Acidisarcina polymorpha: one gene and its partners. The protein of the gene in region 1 binds, or shares a complex with, the protein of each later gene. Links are inferred from orthologs where the notes say so. Each region holds a gene or a part of one and is shown in the gene's direction. Other genes may lie near its edges. The genes, in order: nuoH, ACPOL_RS01070 and ACPOL_RS23220.

The links.
Region 2: the proteins of nuoH (region 1) and ACPOL_RS01070 are in contact, whole or in part, in a crystal structure (PDB 6Y11), measured with the Thermus thermophilus proteins. The link is inferred for Acidisarcina polymorpha from one-to-one orthologs. Residues at the interface, in WP_096411122.1 of Thermus thermophilus: Arg36, Val44, Arg45, Met46, Gly47, Pro48, Asn49, Arg50, Val51, Leu57, Gln58, Ala61, Asp62, Ile64, Lys65, Ile67, Phe68, Lys69, Glu70, Ile72, Val74, Glu223, Ala224, Glu225, His233, Thr234, Glu235, Tyr236, Ser237, Trp241; in WP_096411117.1 of Thermus thermophilus: Arg16, Glu17, Gly18, Leu24, Leu27, Val28, Trp30, Gly31, Arg32, Asn34, Ser35, Trp37, Thr54, Asp55, Ala56, Asp59, Ala61, Arg62, Phe63, Gly64, Glu66, Val67, Phe68, Arg69, Ala70, Ser71, Arg73, Gln74, Ala75, Asp76.
Region 3: the proteins of nuoH (region 1) and ACPOL_RS23220 are in contact, whole or in part, in a cryo-EM structure (PDB 6ZJN), measured with the Thermus thermophilus proteins. The link is inferred for Acidisarcina polymorpha from one-to-one orthologs. Residues at the interface, in WP_096411122.1 of Thermus thermophilus: Arg41, Phe42, Val44, Arg45, Met46, Thr296, Tyr354; in WP_096411123.1 of Thermus thermophilus: Thr2, Leu3, Lys4, Leu6, Ser9, Thr13, Tyr16, Leu17, Val22, Thr23.

Annotation. Positions count from the first base shown.
Region 1 is NZ_CP030840.1:6,229,842-6,233,830, forward strand. What follows is about bases 1,093-3,989. They hold nuoH (NADH-quinone oxidoreductase subunit NuoH), read left to right. Parts: upstream 1,093-1,964; coding sequence 1,965-3,014; downstream 3,015-3,989. Other genes in these bases: nuoG (NADH-quinone oxidoreductase subunit NuoG), read left to right, coding at 1,093-1,824; ACPOL_RS26580 (NADH-quinone oxidoreductase subunit J family protein), read left to right, coding at 3,106-3,600; nuoK (NADH-quinone oxidoreductase subunit NuoK), read left to right, coding at 3,602-3,907; nuoL (NADH-quinone oxidoreductase subunit L), read left to right, coding at 3,904-3,989. Also shown: more of nuoG, read left to right, coding at 1-1,092. UniProt on the Escherichia coli protein: NDH-1 shuttles electrons from NADH, via FMN and iron-sulfur (Fe-S) centers, to quinones in the respiratory chain. The immediate electron acceptor for the enzyme in this species is believed to be ubiquinone.
Region 2 is NZ_CP030840.1:228,696-232,515, reverse strand. Bases 504-3,231 are described here. They hold ACPOL_RS01070 (NADH-quinone oxidoreductase subunit B), read left to right. Parts: upstream 504-1,446; coding sequence 1,447-2,016; downstream 2,017-3,231. Other genes in these bases: ACPOL_RS01065 (OmpA family protein), read left to right, coding at 2,230-3,231; ACPOL_RS01080 (P-II family nitrogen regulator), read right to left, coding at 737-1,075. In the rest of the region: glnD ([protein-PII] uridylyltransferase), read right to left, coding at 1-491; more of ACPOL_RS01065, read left to right, coding at 3,232-3,820. UniProt on the Escherichia coli protein: NDH-1 shuttles electrons from NADH, via FMN and iron-sulfur (Fe-S) centers, to quinones in the respiratory chain. The immediate electron acceptor for the enzyme in this species is ubiquinone.
Region 3 is NZ_CP030840.1:5,458,851-5,462,913, forward strand. The notes cover bases 417-3,387. They hold ACPOL_RS23220 (NuoI/complex I 23 kDa subunit family protein), read left to right. Parts: upstream 417-1,640; coding sequence 1,641-2,135; downstream 2,136-3,387. Other genes in these bases: ACPOL_RS23210 (hypothetical protein), read left to right, coding at 417-648; ACPOL_RS23215 (molybdopterin-dependent oxidoreductase), read right to left, coding at 701-1,351; proB (glutamate 5-kinase), read left to right, coding at 2,260-3,168; ACPOL_RS23230 (glutamate-5-semialdehyde dehydrogenase), read left to right, coding at 3,165-3,387. In the rest of the region: more of ACPOL_RS23210, read left to right, coding at 1-416; more of ACPOL_RS23230, read left to right, coding at 3,388-4,063. UniProt on the Escherichia coli protein: NDH-1 shuttles electrons from NADH, via FMN and iron-sulfur (Fe-S) centers, to quinones in the respiratory chain. The immediate electron acceptor for the enzyme in this species is believed to be ubiquinone.

The DNA of each region.
Region 1 (3,989 bases):
GGCGGCGACCATCTGGAATGTGAAGAATGCGGCATGTGCATCGACATCTGCCCGGTGGGCGCCCTGACCTCGGGCACCTATCGCTACAAGACGCGGCCGTGGGAGATGAACCACGTGGCCACCGTCTGCACCCACTGCGGCGATGGCTGCAAGACGACCCTCGGCGTGCGCCGGGCGGATGAAGGCATGGAGATTGTCCGCGGCGACAACCGCGACAAGAGTGGGATCAACGGCGACTTCCTGTGCATCAAGGGGCGCTACGCCTTCGATTTTGCCAACCACAAAGACCGCTTGACGAAGCCGCTGGTTCGTCAGCCGGATGGCAAGTTTGCCGAGGTCAGCTGGGAGTCGGCGCTCGATTACGCGGGCAAGAAACTGCGCGAGGTGCGCGACACTCGCGGCGGTCAAGCAATCGGCGTCATCGGTTCGAACCGGACGACGAATGAAGAGAATTACCTGCTGCAGAAGTTCGCGCGGACGGTGCTCGGCACCAACAACATCGATCACCACCGGACGGCCGACTACGCGGGCTTTGCCAAGGCTCTGGGCACGAATGCCGGACTGGCGGCTTCGCTGGCCGATGTCGGAAAGGCGCCGGCGATCCTGGTGATCGGCAACGATCCGACAGAACAGCACCCGATGCTGGCGTGGAGTTTGCGCGAGAATGTTCGCCATAACCGCGCCCGGATTTATCTCGTCAACCACGAAGAGATCAAGCTACGCAGGCAGGCGAAGGGATTCCTCGAAGTACCGGCCGATGGCTATGCGGCGGCGATCAACTTTCTGGGTGGCGATGACGGCGCGATTGCAGAAGACGACTCGGCGAAGGCCTTCCGCGAGGGTCTGCGCGGCGAGAAAGAGCTGCTGATCGTCTTTGGCTCGGAGTTCCGCGGACGGGACATTGAGGCATTGGTCAAGTTCGGCCTTGGCTTGCCCAACGTGAAGTTTGCGTGTCTCGGCGACTACGTCAACTCGCGTGGCGCGGCAGACATGGGGCTGCTGCCGGACTTTCTGCCCGGCTATGTTCCGGTCGAGGCGGGCGGCCCGTTTACCGAGGAGTACAGGAGTTCTGGATCGGGACTTTTAGCGGCTCCGGGCATGGACCTGGTTGAGATGTTCGATGCCGCTGGTCGCGGAGAACTGGCGGCCCTCTATGTTGTCGGGTCGAATCCGGTTTCTCGGTACGGGGTGGATGCGGCGGCGCTCAAGAACACTTTTCTGATCGTGCAGGACATGTTCCTGACCGAGACGGCGTTGTTGGCCGACGTGGTCTTGCCGGTCGCGAACCTCTATGAAAAATCCGGCACGGTGACCAACACCTATGGCGACCTGCAGTTGGTGAAGAAGGCGGCGGACCGGGCGGGTGTGCGCACCGACTTTGAGTTGATCGTCCGGCTGGCGGACCGGGCGGGAGTCAATCCGCGGTCCCTGGTTCCTTTTGGGAGCGGGGTTCGCGCCGATATGGGTCAATCGCGCGGAGCACAGTCGGGCGAGGCCGATCGGCATTCTGTCTGGCTGGCGGCGAACCATCTTGAACCGAAGCTGAGCCCCTTTGATCCATTCGCCATCCTCGATGAGATTCAACGGCTGGTGCCGGCTTATGCGACCTCCCGGTTGGAGCTGCTGGCGGGCAATGCGACCCATTCTGACGCGCCTCTGGTCCAGATTGAGAATGCGGGTGCGAGCGCCACGGAACGCCGGGATCTCGTTCTGCCTTCACGCGATACACTATTCACGTCGGGGACGCTTGGACGCTACAGCAACATGTTAGGCGCGGTGGTGGAATCGCATACCAGGCCTCAGGTTGCCGAGGCGGCTGACTAACGCTGGCAAGGATCTGGGCCCTCGGACGGGATCCACGGACTCTAAGCCTTTTGAGAGAAGGTCCCTGGGCCTGCTTTGTAACCGGCGAAAAGCGCAGTATCAAGACCGTTTGAGAACTTGAACACTTTTGGGAAGGCCGAGTGAATATTCTTCTATTTGTGGTCCTGAGCATTCTGAAGGTGTTAGTCGTGCTGGTCATCCTGCTGACAGCGGTGGCCTATACGGTGCTGCTCGAACGGAAGGTGGTCGGCCGCATCCAGAACCGGTGGGGACCCAGCCGGGTAGGGCCATTCGGCCTGCTGCAGCCACTCGCTGACGGCGCCAAGTTATTTCTCAAAGAAGATCTAATGCCTACTGGCGTCTACCGGCCGCTTTACCTTGCCGCGCCGGTCATCGCACTGGCCTGCGCCCTGCTTTCGATTTCGGTCGTGCCATTCGGAGCAAGCACCCTGTTCAAGGGAGTGGACCTCTTCCAAATCGCCGATGTGAACATTGGGCTGCTGGTGATCCTGGGCGTGACCTCGATTGGCGTGTACGGCATCGCGCTGTCTGGTTGGGCTTCGAACAACAAGTATTCGCTGCTCGGTGCACTGAGGGCGAGCGCGCAGTTAATCAGCTACGAACTGGCTTTAGGGCTGTCGCTAGTTGGCGTCGTCTTGCGCACCGGATCGCTGCGGCTGCGCGATATCGTCGATGTGCAGGCGACCCACGGACTTCTTTCCTGGAATGTCTTTGGCGGCTTTCAGTTCGTGGCCTTCTTCATCTATCTGATGGCGGCCTATGCCGAGACTAACCGTTCGCCCTTCGATCTGCCGGAGGCGGAGAGCGAGTTGACTGCGGGGTATCACACCGAATACAGCTCGATGAAGTTCGCCATGTTCTTCATGGCCGAGTACGCCAACATGATCACCGTCGGCTGCGTGGCGACGCTGCTCTTCTTTGGTGGCTGGACGAGCCCGTTTGGCAACCTGCTGCCCGCAATCGGGGGGCCGGTCGTCGCGGCCATCGTGCCGGTCTTCTGGTTTGTCTTCAAGGTGGTTTGCTTCCTTTTTCTCTACATCTGGGTCCGGGGTACGCTGCCTCGCTTCCGCTACGACCAGTTGATGGGCTTCGGCTGGAAGTTCTTGATGCCTCTCGCGATCCTCAACATTGTGGCCACTAGTCTCTGGCTGGCGCTGCGCGGTAGTTAGGACAGCGTTTTGATTTACAATCGCCTTTCGGGTTCGATTCCTGAAGGACTTACGCAGACCCACTTAGCAGCACGGACGAGTTGACACAAGCATGTATCTAGTCTTGTTCTTCATCTTCGGCGGACTCTGCGTGGCAGGCGCTCTCAACCTGCTTCTGCAGCGCCACCCCATCAATAGCGCGCTCTCGCTGATCGTGGTGATGAGTTCGCTGGCGGTGTTGTACCTATTGTTAGGCGCCGAGTTTTTGGCTGCCGCTCAGGTGATCGTCTACTCCGGCGCGATCATGGTGTTGTTCACCTTCGTGATCATGCTTCTGAACGCCGGAAAGGAAGAGCGCACCCATGGCAGCAAGGCGGCATATATCGTCGGCATCCCCGGGGTCGCGGTCCTGGTCTGCTTGCTATCGTTTGTCTTTCTCTCGCAGCGCGGCCATCTGAGCAACGCGCGGCTCGGTGATTATCTGGTAACCACCTCGGACCTGAGCACGGTGCTGTTTCGCGATCTCCTGCTCCCTTTTGAAGTCACCTCGGTGCTCATCCTGGTCGCAATCCTGGGCGCGGTCGCCCTGGCGCGGAGGGAAAACTAGCATGGCGGTGCCGATTGCCTACTACCTGGTGCTGAGTGCGATCCTGTTCTCGATCGGGGTTGGCGCATTCCTGATCAAGCGCAACATCATCACCGTCTTCATGTCGATCGAGTTAATGCTGAATGCGGTCAATCTGACCTTCGTTGCCTTTGCCCATCAATGGCATCAGGTGAGCGGACAGATTTTTGTCTTCTTTGTTATGGTGGTGGCTGCCGCGGAAGCGGCGGTCGGTTTGGCCATCATCATCGCCGTCTTCCGCACGCGGAACACCTTGAATGTCGACTCGGTCGACCTGATGAAACTATGACCGGCGTCCCCTCAATGCATCTGTGGTTGATTCCCATCCTCCCTTTCGTGGGATTTTTGCTGAACGGCCTGCTCGGCCGGAA
Region 2 (3,820 bases), 6.0 Mb from region 1 along the record:
AGGAGACCAGGCAGTATATCTATCTGAAATCGCCGGTAGAGTGTGTTGTCGCCGGTGATGAAACGCCGGTCTAAAGTCGAAACAATGAACTCGAGGTTGTCTGGATCGATCCTTTCACATTCTTTCAAGGTCCGCATGGCGGGACTGGCGCGAAGGCCGATGTCCCAAAGCCCTTGATTTGCGATCTGTACCGCTTCCCGGAACTCTCGCTCAGCCTCATCGTTCGCAAAGATATAGAGCAAATCGACATCGGAGTAGGGAAACAAATGGCGGCGGCCATAACCGCCAGTAGCAACCACAGCTACGCCAGAACGGTCAACCTCTTTGCCCAGCGCCTGTCTCCACAATGCTTTGAAGAGCGTATCAACTGAAATCGCACGCCGTCGGATGATGGCCGCACCGTCGCCGCTCCGCTCAAAGCTTTGGCGGAGGCTCACGAATTCCTGCTGGTAAGTCTCTCTCAGTTGAGAGAGAAGTGCACCGTCGGTCATGCTAGCGACAATTTCCCCCTGGTATAGCAGTATTCGCAGGCCGGAGAAGCGGTAACTGAGAGAGTTCCGGCAACTCCGCCCGTGGCCGAAGATGATTTGGCCTAACTGGTCAAGGCCGATTTACTTGGGTAAAAAAAGTCTACAGGCAATGCTGCGAATTCAAAGGGACAAAAATCGCCGTCCAGGGGGAAGGACTGAGCTCGGACCCGCGGCCGCTGGCATCCGGGTCCTATTCTGCAGCAGTATCAGAGGGCAGTCTCGCCTCGTTCGTCGTTTCGGATGCGAATGGCTTCATCCACTCGGGTGATGAATATCTTGCCGTCACCGATCTTGCCTGAGCGCGCGGCAGAGAGGATCGCCTGTACGGTTTTCTCGACCATTTCATCCCTGACGACCATCTCCAGCTTGATCTTTGGCAACAGGTCGACGGTGTACTCGCGTCCCCGGTAGAACTCGGTATGACCCTTTTGCCTGCCATGACCGCGAGCCTCAAGGATGGTCATGCCTTCGACGCCGGCCTCGATCAAGGCATCCTTTACTGCATCGAGCTTCGATGGCTGAATGATCGCTTCAATTTTCTGCATAGTTGTTCGCTTTCAACCTGACTGAGCACACGCGATATAAAGTTGATTTCGATGGTCAGAGTATCAGGTTCATCAATCGAGTATGGAGATGCCTCTCACAGGAAGTAGCGCCGGTTGGCGGGAATGCCAACCCTGGAGCGGTCGGGTTGCGGCGGCGGCCGTCATCCCGAAGTGCAGCGAAGCTCAAAATGTTTGAGCTCGACCTCATTGTTTTCTACATCCAAAAGCTGTGCGATTCCATCGGCCTGCATAAGCGGTCCGTGAAGTAGTGCTGTCGCATGGAGCGAAATCTAAGTGCTCCCTTTTGAAAAAAGCAGGCGAAAGTCGCAAAAAACGTCTGGAATGAGTTAGATCGGAGGTATATTGAGAATATGTCACTAGCGACTTCAGATCGATATTTGTTCGGTTCGCTCGAGAGCAGCTCGAAAAATCGCGAGAAGGTGCGAGAAGCCAATTACGGTTATGAGCAACCCGAGGGTGTGTTCATGACATCTCTGGATTTTGCGATCAATTGGGTGCGCAAGAGTTCGGTATGGCCGATGACCTTCGGACTCGCTTGCTGTGCGATCGAGATGATGTCCATGGGAGCTTCGCGATTCGATATTGCGCGATTTGGGGCCGAAGTATTCCGGCCTTCGCCCCGGCAATCGGACCTCATGGTGATAGCGGGCCGGGTGTCACAGAAGATGGCGCCGGTCATACGCCGCCTGTATGACCAGATGCCGGAACCAAAGTGGGTAATATCCATGGGCGCTTGCGCGACGTCTGGCGGCGTGTTCAACAATTATGCTTTGGTTCAGGGTGTGAATCAGGTCATTCCGGTGGATGTGTATGTGCCCGGATGTCCACCCCGCCCGGAACAGTTGATGTATGCAATTACTTTATTGCAAGAGAAGATTCAGCGGGAGCGGGGCAGTACGCGCCGCACATTAAATCTATAGGCGCCCCTGGCGAAGGTTCGAAAGGTTCGAAGTTTTTGAAAAGACCGTGTAGTAACAGCGGCTTAGCGTGTACCATTCATAGTGCTGCAGCCTGAAGTAAGCGCTTCGAGTACGCAACGCGCGGTATTGCAACAAGTTCGGTATGAGTCATTGCGGTCGGCTCATTAGTTTCACCGAGGTCACTTTTCACTAAGGTTTTTGGAGGATAGACGCATGTTTTCTTGTCCCACAGGTTCTCTGAGCCGAATTCTGCTCGTAGCTGGCGCCGTAGGGCTCGGATCATCGAGCTTATACGGACAGAATTCGCCCCCACCGGCCTCTGCCCCACCGGCCGCACCGATATCCAAGATAGATATCTTTCTTGGATATTCTTACCTCGCCCCTCACGGCACAATCACCACCACGCTCGCTGACGGGACGCTCAGCCCCGCGAAGTACTCTTCTGTGGACTATGGAGCGATCGGTAGCGGCAGTTACTTCTTCAACAAGTACGTGGGCGCTCAGGTAGAGATTGGGGTTCATCCGGACGGAAACAACGACGGGGCTTCGACCTATTCCGGCGGTATTATTGCCCGTTATCCCACCGATGAAGGCATCACCCCGTTCGTCCACGCGCTGGCCGGCGGTCTGCGGCTCGGCGGCCCGAACTATGAACCGTTGGCCTCTCACGCTTACACCTGGGGTACGGCTTTGACGGTAGGCGGCGGCCTGGATTATGGGCTGCCATGGTTCGACCATCACCTCGCCTTGCGCTTGTTCCAGGCGGATTATCAGTACTACCATGCCTCCTTCGGCCCCCAACCAGTAACCGGCGGTCGCGCTAACCTGAACAACGCACGCCTGAGCACGGGTGTCGTGGTGAAGTTCGGCAGCATCGTTCCTCCTCCTCCGGTTACCTACAGCTGCTCGGCTAGCCCGGCTTCGGTCTTCCCCGGTGACCCGGTTACGGTCACGGGAAGCGCCCTCAACCTCAATCCCAAGAAGACCGCCACCTACACCTGGTCGGGTTCTGGCGTCAAAGTTACCGGCGATTCGACGACCGGCAATGTCGATACCAGCAGCCTGAGCCCAGGCAGCTATACCGTGACTGGTCACGTCTCCGAGGGTCAGAAGCCAGGACAGTTTGCGGATTGCACGGCAAACTTCACGGTGAAGGATTACGAGCCTCCGACAATCACCTGCTCGGCCAACCCGACCACCATCAAGCCGGGTGATACGGCAACCATCACTTCGCAAGGCGTCAGCCCGCAGAACCGGCCTTTGACCTACAGCTATACTGCATCGGCTGGACAGGTAAGCGGCACTGGAACCACGGCGACCTTAACCACGACTGGCGCTCCTGCCGGTTCGATCACCGTCACTTGCAACGTGGCTGACGATAAGGGTCACACGGCATCCGCAACCACGAGCGTGAATGTGGAAGCGCCACCGCCGCCGCCTGCTCCTAAGACCTCAACTCTCTGCTCGATCACGTTCGGCCGCGACACCAAGCGTCCCGCCCGTGTCGATAACGAAGCCAAGGCCTGCCTCGATCAAGTTGCTCTGAGCGCTCAACAAACGCCAGATGCAAATGTGACTGTGGTTGGCGAAGCTGGACCAGAACCGGCTCCAGCCAAGGGCAAGAGGAAGCACGCTCCCGTCATCGCGAACCTGGCCGCACAGAGGGCCGTCAATACCAAGGATTACCTGGTCAAGGAAAAGGGTATTGATGCCTCCCGCATCTCGGTACGCACTGGAACGCAGAGCGTTGACGAAGTAGAGAACTACCTGGTACCCGCTGGCGCAACATTCGACAGCGACGTAT
Region 3 (4,063 bases), 770 kb from region 1 along the record:
GCCAAACCCTACACGGCCCTTCGCGAGATCGGCGTGATTGGCCAGCAGGCGTTGGTGATCGCCACGCTGCGCAAGGATCCGACTGCCAATCCGGGCAACGACGTCTTTACGGCCTATGGCGTCTCACTCAAGGATGGCTCCGTCGAGGAGCTGCTGAGCGGGACGAGCTTGAAGTACATCGACTGGCAGAAGTTCTACGACTACGACACGCCCGAACTGCTGGCCACCTATGACGACTGCGCGCAGTGCAAGGCGACGACCTTTCTCACTGCTTTCTATATCGACCGCAAGACTAAGCGGTGGGGCGCGCGATGGCGGCGCCAGATTGCCGGCGCGCCTATCTATTCCGCCGACACGGCCGGCGACCACGTCTATGCGCTGTTCATGAACGTCGACCAGCGGGTGGTGCTGGATACCTGGACGTCGTATCCCGAGCAAAAGAAATCGAGCCGGGGCGGCGAATATCTCTTCGAATACCGGATCGACCCGTTGAGCGACCAGGGGACTTCGCGGCCAGTGACCGGGCGGGACGCGCTGCCGGTGAAGCAGCGGCTTTGCAGGGGCGCCGATGTGGTCTTCGGGATTGCTGGCGGGCAGGAGAGCGCGGCTTGCAAGGGATTCGCGGGGACCGGTCAGAGAGCGCGTTGACACTCGACAGGATGGGTCGGATGCGGAGGTCTATGGCTTCAGCTCAAGGCTTTCAGACCGTGGCTTTCAGTTCGATCGAGACGAGATTGCGCACGGACCGGGCGGGGCGCTTGTCTTCTGTAACGACGAGCTTGAACGGGCCGTTCTTGGCATCGAGCGGCTGCCCGTTCATGGAGTCGGCGACGATCACGTCTCCGGGATGGAAGCTTGGGTCGGTCTCTGCCAGCGCCAGCACCGCCCTGTAGCCGTCGGAACCGGTGGCGACGATGTAGTCCGACAGCGCCTTGCCGTGAAGCTTGTCTCCGGTGGGTGCTCCGTACTTGGCGAGCAGGTCGATGAGCGGAACGCCGGAGTAGGTTTCGTCGGTTTTGGTGTGGGCGTTGTGGTAGCTGACGGTTTTGTGAGGAAGATCTTTGAACTCGGCCAAGGTAAGTGCTGTTCTCCGGCCGTCCACCATGACCTGCAACTCTGGGTTAGTAGCGGAGGCGACAACCGGGTTCGTGGCCGTGCGCGGCTGCTGAGCGGAGACCTGGGCCATTCCCAGTAGGAGCGAACAGACGAGACCAGCGGCTGCACCGAACTTGAATCGATGCTTTTCTGTTCCCCGCATGTTCACCGTCACCAAGGCTCCTTCAAAGCCACCGCGCCGCTCCTCGGCCTCGGCCCTCGTCCAAGCGGCTGGCGGACTCCAGCCAGGGGCCATTGCGGCGGTTCCGGTGGAGTCGCACGACGGAGCTTGGCTCGCAGCGAGTTGAGCCAGCGCTTGAGCAGCGGTTCGGGTTCCTGACGGTGGCGGCGGCGGATTTTGGCGGCGACTTCTTTGGATGGGTCGAGAGCCGGGTGCGGCTCGGATTTGGAGGTTGTCCAAAATCTCGGCTCGGAATGTAGGCGTTCGGAGTTGGGGCGCATGGCAACCTCCCAAAACAGCGATACGGCAAAACCGGATGGAGGGTGAATCTGACGAGAGCGCCGGCCTCCAGTATACTGAGCCTATGTCGATTGTGCGCAACATCGCTGGCATTGCCAAGGGCATGAGCATCACGTTCGGAGAAATGCTGAAGCCGACCGAGGTTGAGAACTATCCCGACGGCCCAGGGCCGCTGCGGGGAGCGGTATTTCAGGACCGCTTCCGGGGCGCGCACGTGCTCCAGCGGGATGAAAATGGCCTGGAAAAGTGTGTGGCCTGTTTCCTCTGCGCAGCCGCCTGCCCGTCGAACTGTATCTATATCGAGGCAGCGGAGAATACCGACGAAGTCCGGATCTCGAGCGCCGAGCGTTACGCCAAGGTCTATAACATTGATTACAACCGCTGCATTTTTTGCGGCTACTGCGTCGAGGCCTGCCCGACGGACGCGATCACCCATGGCCACGGCTTCGAGTTAGCCAGCTTGAACGCGACCAATCTGATCATGCGGAAGGAAGATATGCTGGCGACGTCGGTCGCGATGCCGGGAAGCCTGGCGGCACACTCCGACTCGGTCAAGTGAGTTTAGCGGGCTAGATTTCTGACCGAAACGAAGAGGCGCCGACTGGGAGATGCTACCCGATGGCGCCTATTTTCTTGCTTGACCGGAATGTCATCGCCGCACCTTCTGAGGGACAAAGCAGCACATGGCCAACACACTCAACCTGCTGAACGAACGAGAAGCACTCGCTGAGGCTGCGAACGTTAATGCTGCACGCGAACGAGTCGCGTCGGCTCGGCGTATTGTGATCAAGCTGGGAACGAACGTCATCATCCGCGACGACGGCGCGCCGGCTGTGGGCCTGATTCATGCGCTGGTCGAGTCGGCGATCAACCTTCGCCGGGATGGCAAACACGTCATTTTTGTCTCCTCCGGCGCGATCGCGCTAGGGGTGAGGCGCCTGGGTATGGAGTCGTCTCCGACTGAATTGGCGATGAAGCAGGCGTGCGCCGCGGTGGGTCAGAGCCAGTTGATGTCGCTCTACGAGAGCGGCTTTCAGCACTTCGATGTGGCGACTGCGCAAGTTCTGTTGACCGAAGACGACTTCCTCGATCCGGTGCGCTATTCCAACCTGAGGGCGACGCTGGAAACGCTGTTGACGCTGGGGGTTGTGCCGGTGATCAATGAAAACGATACCGTCTCGACCCTTGAATTGGAGCGGCCTGGGGGAAGTCCTATTGGCCGAGACTTCGCTGAGAGCCAACGAATTTTCGGCGACAACGATAAACTTTCCGCATTGGTGATGACCAAGATGGACGCCGATTTGTTGATCCTGCTTTCCGATGTAAGCGGCTTGTATTCGAAGCATCCCAGCGACCCTGAAGCGGAGTTGATCTCCGAGGTGAACGAGATTACTCCGGAACTTATTGCCGCTGCTGGAGCGGCGAATGGCCGCGGTCGAGGAGGCATGCTCACGAAAGTCGAAGCCGCGCGCATGGTGATGGACGCAGGCAAGCTGGCAATCATCGCGAGCGGCCGGACGCCTGGGGTGGTTGAGCGGGTGTGCGCCGGCGAGACGGCAGGCACGGTCTTCTTCAAAGAGGGGTCGAGATGAGCGCGGCGGCCGTAGAACCGGTGAAGGCAGGCGATGTTGCAGAGCTGGCGTTCGCAGCTAAACGAGCGGGGCGCAAGCTGGCTTCTCTTTCCGCTTCCGATAAAGATCAAATACTGTCACGAATTGCCGCATCTCTTGAGCGCCATGTCGCGGAGGTGCTTCGGGCAAACGAAGAAGACGCGGCTGAGGCGCGGGTCGCCGTCGACCGCGGCGAGATGTCAAAAGCTCTGTATCAGCGGCTGTTACTATCTCCGGAAAAGTTGCAAGGCATGATCGACGGTGTCAGAGCGGTTGCCAAGCTGGACGATCCGGCCGGGAAGATGTTGCAGCGGACGCTGCTCGACGACGGGCTGATTCTCGAAAAGGTCAGTGTGCCGCTTGGCCTGCTCGCGATTATCTTTGAGGCCCGTCCCGACGCCATCACTCAAATCAGCGCGCTGGCCATCAAGTCGGGAAATGCGGTTATTCTCAAGGGCGGCAGGGAAGTGGAGCGAACCATGGCCGCGGTGCTTGTGGCGATCCATGAGGCTTTGCGGGGCTCTGGTCTGGTGGATGAGGCGGCGGTGAGCGGCGTCTACGGGCGTGCTCCGGTCGAGGCATTGCTCAAGCTGAGTGGGACCATCGATCTGGTGATTCCGCGCGGGTCGAACGCCTTGGTGCAGCACATTCAGAACAACACCGACATCCCTGTGCTAGGCCATGCCGACGGAGTCTGCCACGTTTACATCGACGCCGCGGCGGATTTGGACATGGCTATTGCGATTGCGGTCGATAGCAAGGTGCAGTATCCGGCGGTCTGCAATGCGGCGGAGACGATTCTCGTTCATCGAGCGATTGCCGAGGCAGCTTTGCCGGCGTTGGCGGATGCTCTTGAAGCCAAACAGGTGAAGATTCG